DNA from 4 places in the Clostridium sp. BJN0013 genome. Region 2 is predicted to be linked to each of the others. Evidence: riboswitches for the same ligand, from Rfam matches in the RefSeq annotation. Region 2 holds a riboswitch; each other region holds the start of a gene.
What was found. Region 2 has a riboswitch for S-adenosylmethionine ahead of AB3K27_RS06115 (ABC transporter substrate-binding protein). Riboswitches for the same ligand answer to the same signal wherever they lie in the genome.
Positions count from the first base shown of each region.

Region 1: linked by a shared signal. The riboswitch ahead of AB3K27_RS15185 (nitrogenase component 1) and the one ahead of AB3K27_RS06115 (ABC transporter substrate-binding protein) in region 2 are both predicted to bind S-adenosylmethionine.
Region 3: linked by a shared signal. The riboswitch ahead of thiS (sulfur carrier protein ThiS) and the one ahead of AB3K27_RS06115 (ABC transporter substrate-binding protein) in region 2 are both predicted to bind S-adenosylmethionine.
Region 4: linked by a shared signal. The riboswitch ahead of AB3K27_RS09270 (methyl-accepting chemotaxis protein) and the one ahead of AB3K27_RS06115 (ABC transporter substrate-binding protein) in region 2 are both predicted to bind S-adenosylmethionine.

Region 1 is NZ_CP162495.1:2,954,827-2,958,528, forward strand. It holds gene AB3K27_RS15180 (nitrogenase component 1) at 1-479, opposite strand, end outside; gene AB3K27_RS15185 (nitrogenase component 1) at 479-1,948, opposite strand; SAM riboswitch class I at 2,313-2,422, opposite strand; gene AB3K27_RS15190 (NifB/NifX family molybdenum-iron cluster-binding protein) at 2,875-3,237, opposite strand; gene AB3K27_RS15195 (hypothetical protein) at 3,255-3,491, opposite strand.
Region 2 is NZ_CP162495.1:1,177,173-1,180,874, forward strand. It holds gene AB3K27_RS06115 (ABC transporter substrate-binding protein) at 306-1,292, opposite strand; SAM riboswitch class I at 1,542-1,643, opposite strand; gene AB3K27_RS06120 (ATP-binding protein) at 1,866-2,228, opposite strand; cyclic di-GMP riboswitch class II at 2,270-2,356, shown strand; gene AB3K27_RS06125 (A24 family peptidase) at 2,410-3,171, shown strand; gene AB3K27_RS06130 (type II secretion system protein) at 3,303-3,702, shown strand, end outside.
Region 3 is NZ_CP162495.1:1,740,147-1,743,848, reverse strand. It holds gene AB3K27_RS09150 (ROK family transcriptional regulator) at 1-943, opposite strand, end outside; SAM riboswitch class I at 1,062-1,166, shown strand; gene thiS (sulfur carrier protein ThiS) at 1,316-1,531, shown strand; gene AB3K27_RS09140 (ThiF family adenylyltransferase) at 1,521-2,351, shown strand; gene AB3K27_RS09135 (M67 family metallopeptidase) at 2,356-2,766, shown strand; gene AB3K27_RS09130 (sulfurtransferase TusA family protein) at 2,809-3,702, shown strand, end outside.
Region 4 is NZ_CP162495.1:1,766,797-1,770,498, forward strand. It holds gene AB3K27_RS09265 (GTP-binding protein) at 1-948, shown strand, start outside; SAM riboswitch class I at 1,057-1,160, shown strand; gene AB3K27_RS09270 (methyl-accepting chemotaxis protein) at 1,240-2,877, shown strand; gene AB3K27_RS09275 (GMC family oxidoreductase N-terminal domain-containing protein) at 2,960-3,702, opposite strand, start outside.

The DNA of each region.
Region 1 (3,702 bases), 1.8 Mb from region 2:
TCTTCAATTTCATCCGATGGTTCTAAATATTGATCAATTATTGCATCTATTATAAGTTGGTGACCTAAAAAATTGCTGCCCTTAAATCCTCCGGTCTCGGCATATACTATAGGCTTGCCCTCTTCTCTAAATTCATCTACTATCTCTCCTACATAATCTCCTACAATATCTGAAGTACATCCAGTTAATACAACATATAAGTCTGCATCCAATACCTTAAAGGAATTTGAAATAACCTCATGCAATTTATCCGTTCCTCCAAATATCACTTCTTTTTCTCCTACATTAGTACATGGTATTGAATGACCCCCTATATAGCCGGTGCCCTGGCATCCATTCTGAAGCCCTAAAGTGGACCAGATTTTTGCTGCACACCCAGGTCCAGCATGTATTATGGGTACTGCCCTTTCTATAGCAAGTACGGATTCATATCCTCCAAGTGCACAGACATGTCTTAATTCTTCAACCACTCCACTCATTATTTCACCTCATTTTCAAGAAATTTAAATGTATCCTGCTTAAACCACCAGGAAGTATATGGAAGCCTTATCCTTTTGGATAAGCTCTCTGCTAAGCTGTTATTTTCCAAGGTATCTATTATGCTGTGACCAAAATCTATAATTCCCCTATATCCAAAGGCACTGTATTCATCTGATATCATTATAGATGGGATTCCCATCTTAGTTGGCCATATTGTAGTACCTGGGTGCCTGGCTATATAAAGATCCGGTTTCAATTTGTTCAACAAATTTAATATTTCGAAATTTTGAACATCACATATGCTTATTGGGATATCTTCATCTCTCTTGGATAGTGCAATGGATGATTCCGGTATGCCTCCATGATCGTAATGCTGATCGAAATGCCAGGAAATTCCCCATATTACCTCAATACCTAATTCACCTAATACTCTTATATAATTGTGAGAAAAACTTGGTCCCATCCCTACTATTGCTCTTTTTCCTTTCAACTTTTCTCTGATTTTTTCAAGTTCTGGTGCTATTATCTTCTTTTCATTATCTATATAATCTTTTACTTCTTTCTCTTTGCCTACAGCTTTTCCAAGTCCTCTGAGCCAATTATCCATACCTGCAATACCGTGGGGCTGAATAGACTTTACATAAGGAACACCATATTGCTGTTCTAATCCATTTCCCAAATATCCCCCTAAAGTACCACATATGCTAATAGTAGCTGCAGCCTCCGACATTCTAGATATCTGCTCTATAGTAGCAAAAGGTACTACAAATTGAGGAATAAGCCCAAGTTTTGATAGTATTTCAGTTATATAATCTCTAGCACTTCCATTAAAATTTATCATATTTACAAGTTTTGGACGTTTCTTTCTAGGTGGTTTCACTATACGTGTCAATATGGCATGAAACGCTGCATCAAAACCTGAAGCCCATATTCTTGATCTAAATCCTTCGCAGAAAACAGGTACCACAGGAATCTTTATTTCTTTTTCCATTTCATCTGTAATACTCTTAATATCGTCTCCAATAATTGCCGAAGCACAAGAAGTAGTAACAAATATAGCCTTAGGTTTAAACCTCTTATATGCTTCTTTTATACCTTCCTTTAACTTATCTCTACCGCCAAATACAGTAGAATCCTCTGTCATATTAGTGTTTATCACATTTACATCTTTCTTTTCCCAATTTCTTATATTCTGTCCCCATTTGAAAGTAGTATTTTCCCCAATTACATCTGCAGAGCATCCAATGGCACCATGATTTACAATGGCAGCATCCAATACACGTGACAAATACCCCTGGGCACATCCAGAACTACAGTTACTAGCCTGACTAAAGCACCTTTCCTCATTTTTAAGACATCCACATTGCACTTTTTTAACAAGATCCTTAACTGTTCCACTATAACCAGTAATAGAATTAAGTCTGTTTTCCCTAGTTGCCGATTCTATTACCTTAATATTAATAGACATGAAAACATCTCCTTTATAAAAATTAATTTTTACACCATTATGGAAATATATACCGAAAGATACTAAATATTCAATAATATTTAGTATCCAGTATCTCTGGTAAACCCAGCCGAATTTTCTACTGCCCTAACTATTGTAGATAATATCTTTCTGTACTAAGTGTTTATTTCTTAATTCCTTAATATAGTTATAGTAAATAATAAAAAACCAGAGGCTATTAAATAAAATTAAAATTTTATTTAAAGCCTCTGGTTTTCCAGTCAACTAAAAGTTAAGTCATATGATAAGATTTTAAAAAATAAAGTCTCCCTCAAATAATGAGGAAGACTACTGCTCTAAAATATAATTTTTAGCACGTTACCTTTCCTCATCTTTCAGAATTAAACCTGCAGGATTTAGCACCTTGCATGTAAACAAAACATACTGGTTGCTGAAACTTCATCGGGCCAGCCCCTCAGTTTCTCTTGATAAGAAAATAAATTATTGATATATAATAATTTGATTATATACCACAATAAAATCTCTGTCAACTTATTTTTACATAATTTTAAAAAATTTCTTAGTTATATATCTTTTATATTATTGATATAAATTTAGTAAAATATTAAAATACTTAGAATATGAGAATTATATATAAAGCAGGATATTCAAGTCCAGTAATTGGAACTGAAGCTATGTCTTTTAGCTCCATATATTTTTTTATCAACACCATCTTCTATCTCTAATTGTTGTAATGTAACAGGTAATTTTAATTTATTTAATACCTCAATAAGTCCTAATATTTCTCCTTTGGCCTTTCCAGCAAAAATAGAAAAACCAAAAACTTTAAATATAAATTTTATTTAAAGCCTCTGGTTTCCCAGTCAACTAAAGTTGAATAATGTCAATAAAAAATCCCCTTTCAAAAGAAATTGTATATATAATTTCTAATTACATGGTTTATTAATTTTATCTATTCTGGAATAATATTTAATTAACTTTTTTAAAGCCTCATCTATAGATTGGGTTATATCAAAAGCTTCAATTCCATTTCTATTCAAAAATATAGCAGCTTCTCTACCTATTTGGCTAACCAGAACTATCCTACACCCTGAAAGATGTTTAACAATAGACAAAATTTTATCATAGTGACTTTCTTTTCCACAGCTAAGGATGTCATCTATTTTTCTCAACTCTACAAATTCATAATCCCCGTTTTCCACTTTATATATATAAAATTGGCTTGCTTTTCTAAAATGTTCATTTACAAATTTGCCATCACTACTTGCAACTGCAACTTTATAATTCATATATACCCTCCTATAAATCAATTAAATCTTGTAAGAACTACAGAATATATATCTTCTAAGAGTTTAAGTCCACCTGAATATCCTACATAAGGACCATTTATTATAAGACTTTCAAATACAGGCCATGAAATAGTAATATAATGCGCATTTATTTCCTCTGGTATTTTATCTATATTCTCAATTCCTCTTCCATATCCGAATATAGTATTGGCAATTAATCCAAGTTCTGAAACAAGTTTTTCTAATTGTCTCAAATTACCCAACCAAAGAAGTATGAGATATCTCTCAAATACCAGATAAAAGCCTTTATAATAAAAAGCCCTGGAATCTACCAGGGCTCAGACTGTAGACAAATGGCACATTTTGAAAAATAAAAATATGCCATTTGTCTACAGTCTGAGCTGGATAAAAGAATTATTCAGCTTCTACTCCATTGATGGGATATTCTGGTTACGTTTTAATTAT
Region 2 (3,702 bases):
GGCAGCTATTTTTGATTAAGTGTAAGCATAGTAAACATTAACGTGATATTTACTATGCTTACGGAAGGATATAATAATTTTTTATTCAATATTTTATTGTTACATATTTATCCGAAGGCTACCATTGCTAACACCCCCATCTTATTCAAGTGGGGGATAAGCACTGCTATGCCCCTGGATAAGTTCTTCCCCTAAAGGATAACGTATTCTAAGTGCTAAAGACACTAAGAATACTGTTAATAAGGTTCAGATGGAGAAAAGTAATCCTTATAGGCAAACTCCACCTGAACCTAAGAATCACTTGATTATTGGGATTTACTGTAGGGATTAAATTCATTTGTATATAAGTCGTTAACCTTAACTTTATCTGATTTTAATTTGCCATTTTTCTCTAAATAATCCACCCACCATTTTACTGACTTTTGTGGAATGATTTGGTGTTCATAATAATTCCATGCTTCAACATCATCCACCTTAATTCCCAATTTATTAGCTATAATTTGTTTCCCTTCACTTTCATGATTTTTGGACCAATCTGCTGCTTTAGCTACTGCAGTTACGAATCCTTTTACTGCCTGGGGGTTCTTTTTAATAAAACCTTCGTTTGTAAAATATGGACACATACCACTTATACCATCCTCTAAAGCATAATCATTAACTAATTCTTTTAAATTCGGATTTTTAAGAGCTTTTTTAGTATATGGAGCATGTACAATTGCAATATCTACTAAATGTTGCTCTACAGCTTGTTCTTGTTGAGAATCCGGTAACACAACGAAGTTTACATTATTAGGATCAATATTTTCCTTTCTTAAAAATTCTCTTGTAACAAATTCTGAACATGCTCCAAATGAGTTTATTGCAACTTTTTTGCCAGCAATATCTTTAATACTATTTATGCCACTATCTTTTCTAACTATATATCTCATATGAGGATAATTAGCTAATGATTGAGTTCCTGCTGCAACTATTTTAAGATTTGAACCTTGAGCATTAGCCATTGCAACTAAAGGAGTATGTCTTAATCCAAAGTCAATACTTCCTGATGCAACTGATGGAACAATTTGAGCTGCTGGTATTTCTCCCACATATTTAATTTTTATTCCCTGTTCTTTAAAATATCCCTTTGAATCAGCAATATACACTGCATCATACCATTGAGTATTGGGATATTTTATTATGATTTCTTTTGAATTTGATGTATTTTTGCTGTTAGTGTTATTTGACTTAGAACATCCAACTGTCCCTAAAGATAATATTGCCGTTAAGACTAAAATTAATAAATTTTTCATGTTCAATTTTCCTCCCATTATTAAATAACATTAGCATAATTTAATATGGGCATAGCGCTATACTCCATTATGTAAATTTTTACTTGAATTGATTAGTCATAATATTTATGAGTATTTTTAATAAAAATTCACGTAAAAATAAATTTAGTCTCCAGTATTTCTGGTGAACTGAAATGTATTAATATATTTATTTTGTAAAATAAAAAACTTTCTTGTAAAAACGAGATACAAGAAAGTAGATTTTCTCAATTCTCATCTTTCAGGTAATTACCTGTAGGAATTAGCACCTTTAAATAAAATTTAGGTTGCCGGACATCATAGGGCCAGTCCCTCCGTCTCTCTAGATAAGAAATATATTTAATTAGCATTATGATATCAAATAAAATATACTTTGTCAATGAGAAGATGAAAAAGCAGAATGCACACTAAGAAAAAATAAGAACCTAGTAGGATCCACGGTCAGGCTTTAAATGTGGACAGTTATTATAAATAATTTAGTTTCCAATTTGTATATCTATATATAATGAAAGGCTGCCGGTAGATGTAAATAATAGTATTATACATGGACATCTATTATCTGTAATCATGACAGATAATGATCTTATCTGCCGCTTCTGACCAGTTTGTATTTTCTAAATTAATATTACCTTCACTTATAGTTTTATTGAGATCCAGTAAGAATTCTGCCATAAAATTAAATGTACTTCCCTCATTTTCTTTACTTTCAAACCATATATTTCTATTTATAATTTTTACCAGTTCTTTTGATATTAAAAGTCCAAGGCCTGTAGTAGAATGATATTTACTGTGAGGTGGCTGATGGCAAATAAATTTTTTGAAAATTTGATTTTTAACTTCCTCTTTAATGCCCATACCTGTATTTTCTATGGAAAATTCTAAAATTACTTTTTCATTGTTTCCATTATAAACTTCCATAAAACTTATTGAAATTGTATTATTTTTATGGTAAGATTAAACAAATTAAGGGAAACGATGAAATACGCACTTTAATTCGGGCATCCTTGTGTGTATTAGAGTTAGTGATGCAACCGGCCCTGTGTTCATAAATAGCATTTATGAATACGGGGTCTTGTTTTTTAAAAATGGAGAGTGGGTTATGGATATTTATTATGGTATTGTTGTTTTAATTTTTGGGGCTATAGTGGGAAGCTTTTTAAATGTTTGTATATGTAGAATACCTAAAGGTGAGTCCATTGCATATCCACCTTCACATTGTATGAATTGTAATAAAAAAATTAAGGTGTATGACCTAATTCCTATAATAAGTTATGTAGTTTTAAGGGGAAGATGTAGATATTGTGGTAAAAAAATATCTTTCAGATATCCTGTCTTGGAATTTATAACAGCAATATTTTATCTATGTGTTTATATTAAATTTGGTATAAGTATAGAATTTGTAAAATACATAGTATTTATAAGTATTATGATCGTGATAGGAATGATAGATTCTGATACTAAAGATGTTTATTTTAAAACTACAGGAACAGGTATAGCTGCTGGCATAGTATTTTTAGGAATATATTTTTATAGGGGAATGCCTATAAAAACCTACATTTATGGAGGAATATTGGCAGGAGTTTTTTTATCTTTAATTATCCTTATAACTAAAGGTGGCATGGGTTGGGGAGATGTGGAAATTTCAGTGGTATGTGGCCTATTTTTGGGGTTTAAATATACAATAGTTATGTTGTTTATGGCTTTTATTATAGGGGCGGCTGCAGGAGTAATTCTCATCTTGCTGAGAAAGAAGTCTAGAAAGGATTATATTCCCTTTGGACCATTTATGGTTATAGCTTCTGCAATTACAATATTTCTTGGAGAAGGTATTATAAAATGGTACTTATTTAGTTGCTTATAAATGGAAAAATTATTTTTGAGAAGATGTGTTAGTTTAAGGGGTGATGTGATAAAGTTGAATCCAGTGATTCTTAATAATTTAGACAATTTTCTGCTTATTTTTTAATTTTAATTAAGGGGGATAAAGATATTATGGAAGTGATAAAAAAGAAGAGGGGTTTTACACTGATTGAGCTTATGATAGTTCTTGCTATTGTAGCTATACTGGCTGTGGTTTTAGTACCTAAATCCCAGATATTTAAAAATAATTCTAAAAATGCAGGGGTTACAACTAATGTCAATACTGTAAGGGCATATCTGGAAACTAAGGCTAGTAACGTAGGAGGCAATACTACCTATTTAAATAAGGCAGAGTTATTAAACGAATTTAAAGGAGCTTTTGTCACAGGCAATACATCAAATCAGTTATTCAATCCATTTACTAATAAGAATGGTACAGGGAATGCATATGAAGTTATTGATAAGACAAATACTAGTCTTACCGATAATAGTAATGAAAAAACTGTAAAAAGTCATGCAGGACTATCCAATC
Region 3 (3,702 bases), 560 kb from region 2:
CCTTTTCAGGAACATATCTTACACATGTTTCATAAAACAGATCCGAATTAATTAAAGGTCCACTTAATATAACACAATTCAAATCCAATAAATCACTATAAAATTCTATACTTTTCCCCAATTTAGAGGCAACATCAAAAATTATCTTTTCAGACAGTTCATTGTTTTTTTGAACTGAAAGGCATACCTTATCAAAATCAACATCTTGATTTGTATTGATAACCATATGCTCAAAAGCATATTCATTATCATCTGCTGTTTTTATAATTCTATCTTGTAAAATTGTCCCTTCTCTTATTCTCAATCCACAATTAAAATAAGCTAGATTTTTAAATTGTTTTCCACTGCCATATAAATACTCTGCAATAACAGCTGAATTTGCACCATTTTCACTAACTACATTACATTCCAATTTTTTTTCAAGTATTTCGTCTATATTCACATCATTCCAGATATCTGTTTCAATTCCAAGTCCTACTCCAATAAGATCAATAAACTCTAAATTTAACTCTACGTAAGCATCACTTATAATTCTCACAATTTTTTCTACAACTTCATTATATGAATCGGAAGAATTAACATAAAAACTCTTCTTATAAAAAATCTCCATTCTTAAATTTACTATGGAAACTTGTGCATGAGTTTTAGATATATCTATCCCTACAATATAAAATCTACATAAGTTTATATCATATAGAATAGGTTTTCTACCTCCTGTAGATTCTCCTATACATTTCTGTACTATAATACGTTTTTCTTCAAGAGGACCCATAATACGATTTAATGAAGTCAACTTCATTCCTGTTTTAAGCAGGATTTCATTCTTAGTCATGGCTCCATCTTTCTGAATTAAATTAAATATGTTTTTTTCATCCGGGTTTAAATCTTTAAATAATTTATAATTGTCCACCATAATTATCATACCTTTAAAAATCAAATACAAAAAACTTACCCCTATAATAAACTGAAACCTGGAGCTATGTCAATAGCATAACAGTGAAAAATATATTATTGACAGGATTAATTTAAGTATGTTAGTATTTAAATAATTAAATATTAAATTCTTATCAAGAGAGGTAGAGGGACTGGCCCTGTGATACCCGGCAACCTGATTGTTTTCATTGGTGCTAATTCCAGCAGGCATGTATTTGCTTGACAGATGAGAAACTTGAATGAAAGACTTTCTTGTAACTCATAGCAAGAAGGTTTTTATTTTAGTTATAAATTTATGTTTTCTTTTTACCAAAACGGTTAAAACATTAAATGGTGTAAATTTTCTTATGCTATTTAATATCAAAATAACAAGGAGGACGTCATGAACATAAAAATAAATGGAGATCCTAAAGAAATAAATAATGGATTAACAGTAACAGAACTTTTAAAAATTGGAAATGTGGAAATGCCAGATATGGTTTCTGTGCAATTAAATGATGAATTTGTAGACAGAGCTAACTTTTCAACTACTGTACTAAAAGAAAATGACAAAATAGATTTCTTATATTTTATGGGTGGTGGAACTTTTGGATTATAGTGAAGAACAAATAGAAAGATATTCAAGGCATATAATACTATCAGAAGTTGGAGTAGAAGGACAGGAAAAACTTCTTAATTCCAAAATACTCATAATTGGAACTGGAGGCCTTGGAGCACCTGCGGCTATGTATCTTGCAGCTGCAGGAATAGGAACCCTTGGTCTTGTAGATGGAGACAATGTGGACCTTTCCAATCTTCAAAGACAGATAATACATGAAACTGAAGATGTAGGAAAACCTAAAGTTCAGTCTGGAAAGGAAACTGTAAACCGTTTAAATCCTGATGTAAATGTAATTACCTATAATGAATTGGTAGATTCTCGTAATATTTTAGACATTATAAAAGATCAAAACTACGATTTTATTATAGATGGTACCGACAATTTTCCAGCTAAATTTTTAATAAACGATGCTTGTGTACTTTCTGAGAAACCTTTTTCCCATGCGGGAATAATAAGATTTAATGGTCAACTCACCACTTATATACCTAATAACGGTACACCTTGTTATAGATGTATCTTTCAATCACCGCCCCCTGATGGAGTAGTGCCTACCTGCAGAGAAGCAGGAGTACTTGGTGTTATGGGAGGGGTAATAGGTACTCTTCAGGCAACAGAAGCAATTAAATATTTACTTAATCTTGAAAATAATTTAGCTGGATATCTTTTAACTTACAATGCACTTACTATGGAATTTAGGAAAATAAAATTAGGTAAAAATGAAAACTGTGGAGTATGCGGACAACATCCTACCATAAAAAATCTTATAGATTATGAACAAGCAGCCTGCGACTTAAAAACTGGACAATTAAAAGGGTGATTATATGATTTATATAGATAAATTAGAATATGAAAAGATTGTAGAACAAGCGAAAAATGAATTTCCTCATGAATGCTGCGGATACTTGTCAGGAAGTACATCTGGAGAGGATATATCTATAAAAAAAATATTTGCTTTAACAAATACAGATAAAAGCAGTGAACATTTTTCCATGGATCCCAAAGAACAGTTTAATGCTTTAAAATGTATAAGAAATGCAGGACTTAAGATTATCGGGAATTACCATTCACATCCTTATTCCCCCTCAAGGCCTTCTGAAGAAGATAAAAGACTTGCTTTCGATACTAAAATATTATACGGAATTTTATCACTTGAAAAACCTGAGTATGTATTTAATCTATTTAAAATAGATAAGGACAAAAATGTGGAAAAACTGAACTATACTATAAAATAGTTCCACATTTTTAAAAAGTAAATTAGTGGGAGTGATATTTATATGATAGCTATAAATGAAGATAACTACAAATCTATAGAAGACATTAAAGATAAATCAGAACAATATAAACTAGGTACAATAGACCCTTTAAGATTCAAGGCTTTTAGAGTTTCTATGGGAGTATATGAACAAAGAGAAAAGGAAACTTATATGGTAAGGACCAGAGTACCCGGTGGTGTTATAAACTTAGAACAATTTAAATGCATAAGTGAACTTGGTGCAAAATATTCTCATGGCAAAATCAGATTTACCTCAAGACAGGATATTCAATTTCAAAGTGTTAATTTAGAAGATGTATACCCTATAATGAAATCTCTCATAGCAGTAGGAATTATTACAAAAGGTACTGGAGGAAATACTGTAAGAAATATAGAATGTTCTCCCCTGTCTGGAGTTTCCCTGGATGATGTATTTGATGTAACTCCTTATGTAAAAGCTGCTACTAATTATTTAATAAAGGATCCAACTACAATGAATCTTCCTAGAAAATACAAAATAGCTTTCTCAAATAGTAATGAAGACACCGCAAATGCTACAGTATCGGATCTTGGATTTATAGCTAAAATATCGAATAATAAAAAGGGATTTGAATTGTATGGGGGCGGTGGATTTGGAGGAAGCCCTTCAATATCCTTAAAATTAAGGGATTTTATAGAGACAAAGGATATTCTCTACTATATACAGGCCATGAAAAATCTCTTTGAAAAGGAAGGAGACAGAACCAATAAAAACAAAGCTAGAATAAGATTTATAGTCAAAAGACTTGGACATGAAAAATTTATCCAATTATTTAACGAAGAAGTGGACAAATTAAGGTCATCTGTAAATCTAGATGTAGATGTAGACGAAAATGAGTTTATATTAAACACCTCAGCAGATATAGTAAAAAAAGCA
Region 4 (3,702 bases), 590 kb from region 2:
AAAAGGGGGGAAGTTATATGTCACAAAGGTTCTCCAATTACCGTAGGAAATGTGTTCAATGCCAATGTATTCTGGCTTGGAAATAATAAATTGGTAAAGGATAAGACCTATAAACTTAAAATTGAAACTCAGGAGGTAAAATTCAATATAATATCTGTAAACAAAATAATTGATGCATCTACATTAAATAGCAGTGAAAATCTAAATTTTCTAAAGAAAAATGATGTAGCAGAAGTTACTATAAAAACGGAAGAACCTATATGTTTTGATGAATTCAGTCAGTTTCAATCTACAGGAAGATTTGTTATAGTAGATGGCTACGATATAAGCGGTGGAGGAATTATTTCAAATATAGAAGATTCGTTGAAAAGGGAAATAAAAGATGTAAAAAGTAAAAATATATCCATAAGAAAAAGACTTGTATCAAGAAAAGATAGAGAGTTGAAACTGGGCCAGAAAGGAAGAGTTATTTGGCTTACAGGGCTGCCTGGATGTGGAAAAAATGAAATAGCAGTTAAACTTGAGAAAAAACTTGTGGATTTAGGGAAAAAAGTATACTATCTTGATTCTTCCCATCTAAGGTTTGGACTCAGCTCCGATCTTACATTTAATTCAGAAGATGCCCATGAACAGACTAGAAGAATTGCAGAAGTGGCTAATTTATTTGCAGATAGCGGCACCATAACCATAGTTACATCTGTAAGCAGATTTAAAGGGGATAGAGAATATGCAAAAAATATAATTGGAGCGGAGAATTATGTAGAAATATTCATAGATGCGCCTAAAGAAGTATATAAAAAGAGAAATCCAACTGTTTTTAGTGAAGATAGTGATAATATATTTAAGTATGAAAGGGCTGATTATCCAGTTATAATGCTCTATATAGATAATCCAGAATTTAATTCGGATGTAAAAGTTAAAGATATTATAAAAACACTTGGCTATTGATAAAATATAGTATTAAAAATCAATTTTGAATCCTGTAAAGTTGTTGACAAATTATAGTCATAATGTATATAATTTATTGTAATAAAAAATGAATACATATTATATACGCTCTTATCACGAGAGGTGGAGGGACTGGCCCTATGAAACCCGGCAACAGCTAGACATTCTAGAAATGTGCTAAATCCTGAAGGAAATTTCCTTAGAGATGAGAGGATGCTATATTTTTGGCCTCTTCTTAATTATTAAGAAGAGGTTTTTGTATTTCAATTTTGTTTTTAGGAGGTTTTAAATATGAAAGGTAAAAGGATAGGCCTTATATTTGGAGTAAGTTCGGTATTTTTAACACTATTAGTTTTTATTGTTTCTAGTATTATTGGAGGAAAGGGTATTATATTAAATAATATTGTATGGGTCTTATTAATTGTAATTTTAGTTACGGCTGTTCTTATAATATTAAATTTCACTCTTAAATCCTTGGAAGATATTAGCGGGTCTATAGAAGAGATATCCCGGGGAGATTTAACAAAAAAAATAAAAATATATGATAAAAGTATTTTTAGTGATCTGTGTTCAAGTATAAATATATTGATTCTAAGTATACGGGGATTTATAAATGAAACCAATATAATGACTGATAAAGTTGTAAATTACTGCGAAGATTTAAGCTCAAATGCATTATTGGTAGAGAGATCAGGTGAAGAAACCAGTTCTGCTATAAATAATATATCCCAGGATATGATAGAACAGATGAATGATGCAATTAAAACGGAAACACTTATTAAAGAATTTGTGGAAGGACATAAATCCATATCACAAAATGGAGAATTGGTTGCAAATAATGCTCATTCTATGATGGAAGTAGTAAAACACAGTAGTGAAACTTATGAAGAATTAATTGAAAAGATGAACCAGTCTTCAGATTTAAATATAGACTTAGTATCAAAAGTAAAAAATTTATATGAAAAAGCTTTTAAAATTCAAAATATAGCAGATGCAGTAAATGATATAAGTAAAAATACTAATTTGCTTTCCTTAAATGCTTCTATAGAAGCTGCAAAGGCAAAAGAAAGTGGTTCAGGTTTTGCAGTAGTGGCAAATGAAATAAGAAAACTGGCTGCTATATCCTCCAATCAGGCCAAAGAAATTCAGTATATAATAGATGAGATTAAATCAGAAATAACGGACATATCTGCTAACATGGATAATGAAGCTAAAATATTTAGTGAAACCATAACATTTTCCAATGCTACAAAAGAAAATTTAGATAATATATATATAGAAAGTAAAAAATCTATAGATTCCATAGAAGATATAAATAAAGTTATAAATATACAAAATAAAAAAGTAATTGATACAAGAGATCTTATGAGAAAGGTATGTGAAATATCAGAAAATACTTCTGAAGCTACCCAGCAAGTAGCGTCAGCTTCCCAAGAACAGTTATCTGCTATGAAAAATGCCTTTGATTCTATATCGAATTTGTCAGATATGAATAAAAACTTAAAAGAGGGCATATCCTCTTTTGCTAAAGATTATAATGTAGATGAGGAAGTGTATAAGAATATAGAAACAGGATTAGAGGTACTTAGGCAGATAGCACAAATTGAAGGTTTAAGTACCATGGATTATAATATTTGTACTGAAATATTAACAAAAAATATAAATAAATACCCTTATTTTGAATTATTTGGATTGGTACAGAGGGATGGGCTTAGAAAAGCTATAACATTGGATTATAGTGAGGAAGAGATATATACTAGTTTTTCCCACAGACCCTATTTTAAAGAATCAATAAAAGGAAAGGAATATCAATCTGAGCCCTATATATCTGTAGATACCAATAATTATTGTATAGCTCTTTCAGTTCCAGTTAGAAATAAAGAAAGTGAAATTACAGGAGTATTAATGGGAGATTTGATATTAGGATAATCAAGTAATTCTAAGATTCAGGTGGAAAAAACTTCCCCTGAATATAGAATCACTTATTTAGGAATATAGCAAAAATTTGCAGTTAATTAAAATATTTATGGACTATTTTTTCTGCGGTACGTGTTGCCAGAGCCTGTGTTGTAAGAGTAGGATTAGCTCCTCCTAAGCTGTTATATAGTACACTGTTGTCTGCAATAAATAGTCTTTTTACCTGTTTTGCTTCGCAATTTGTATCAGTAACATATCCCATACGCATAGTGCTCTGCATATGAACCAATAGGCCAGAGGTACAGTCTGTACGTATGATTTTACTAGCTCCTGCTTTTTTTAGTATATCCGCTGCAATTGCTGCAAGTTTATCTCTTTTTTGCATATCATTTTTGGAGGGAATATATTTAATTACAGGTACAAAACCATTTTCATCCTTTATGAGATTATCCGGTGTAACAGTATTTTTACTATTTGGGGTATCGTCAGTAAATAGTAAAATACTTAAAGTCTGTGGATATGACATCATAATTTCTTTAAGTTCCTGACCTACTACTCTTCCTCTAATATCCCAGGGTTCTTTAGAAGCAGGTTTATGTAAAAAATTGTAGCCATATCTGCTTAGGGAATAGGATAGTGTAGAATATATTCCAGGACTTACACCTAGTCCCTGGAGTGATCCAAGGCCTGGATAGTCAAATCTGGCTGCCGAATTTTGGCCCACATAGGGTCGTACATCAGGGGTACCTAATATATTCATTAAAACTTTTTCCTCAAATATTCCAGATATACAGTCAAACCAATGATTTGTCAATCCTTTTCCCACCCAGGGGTTAT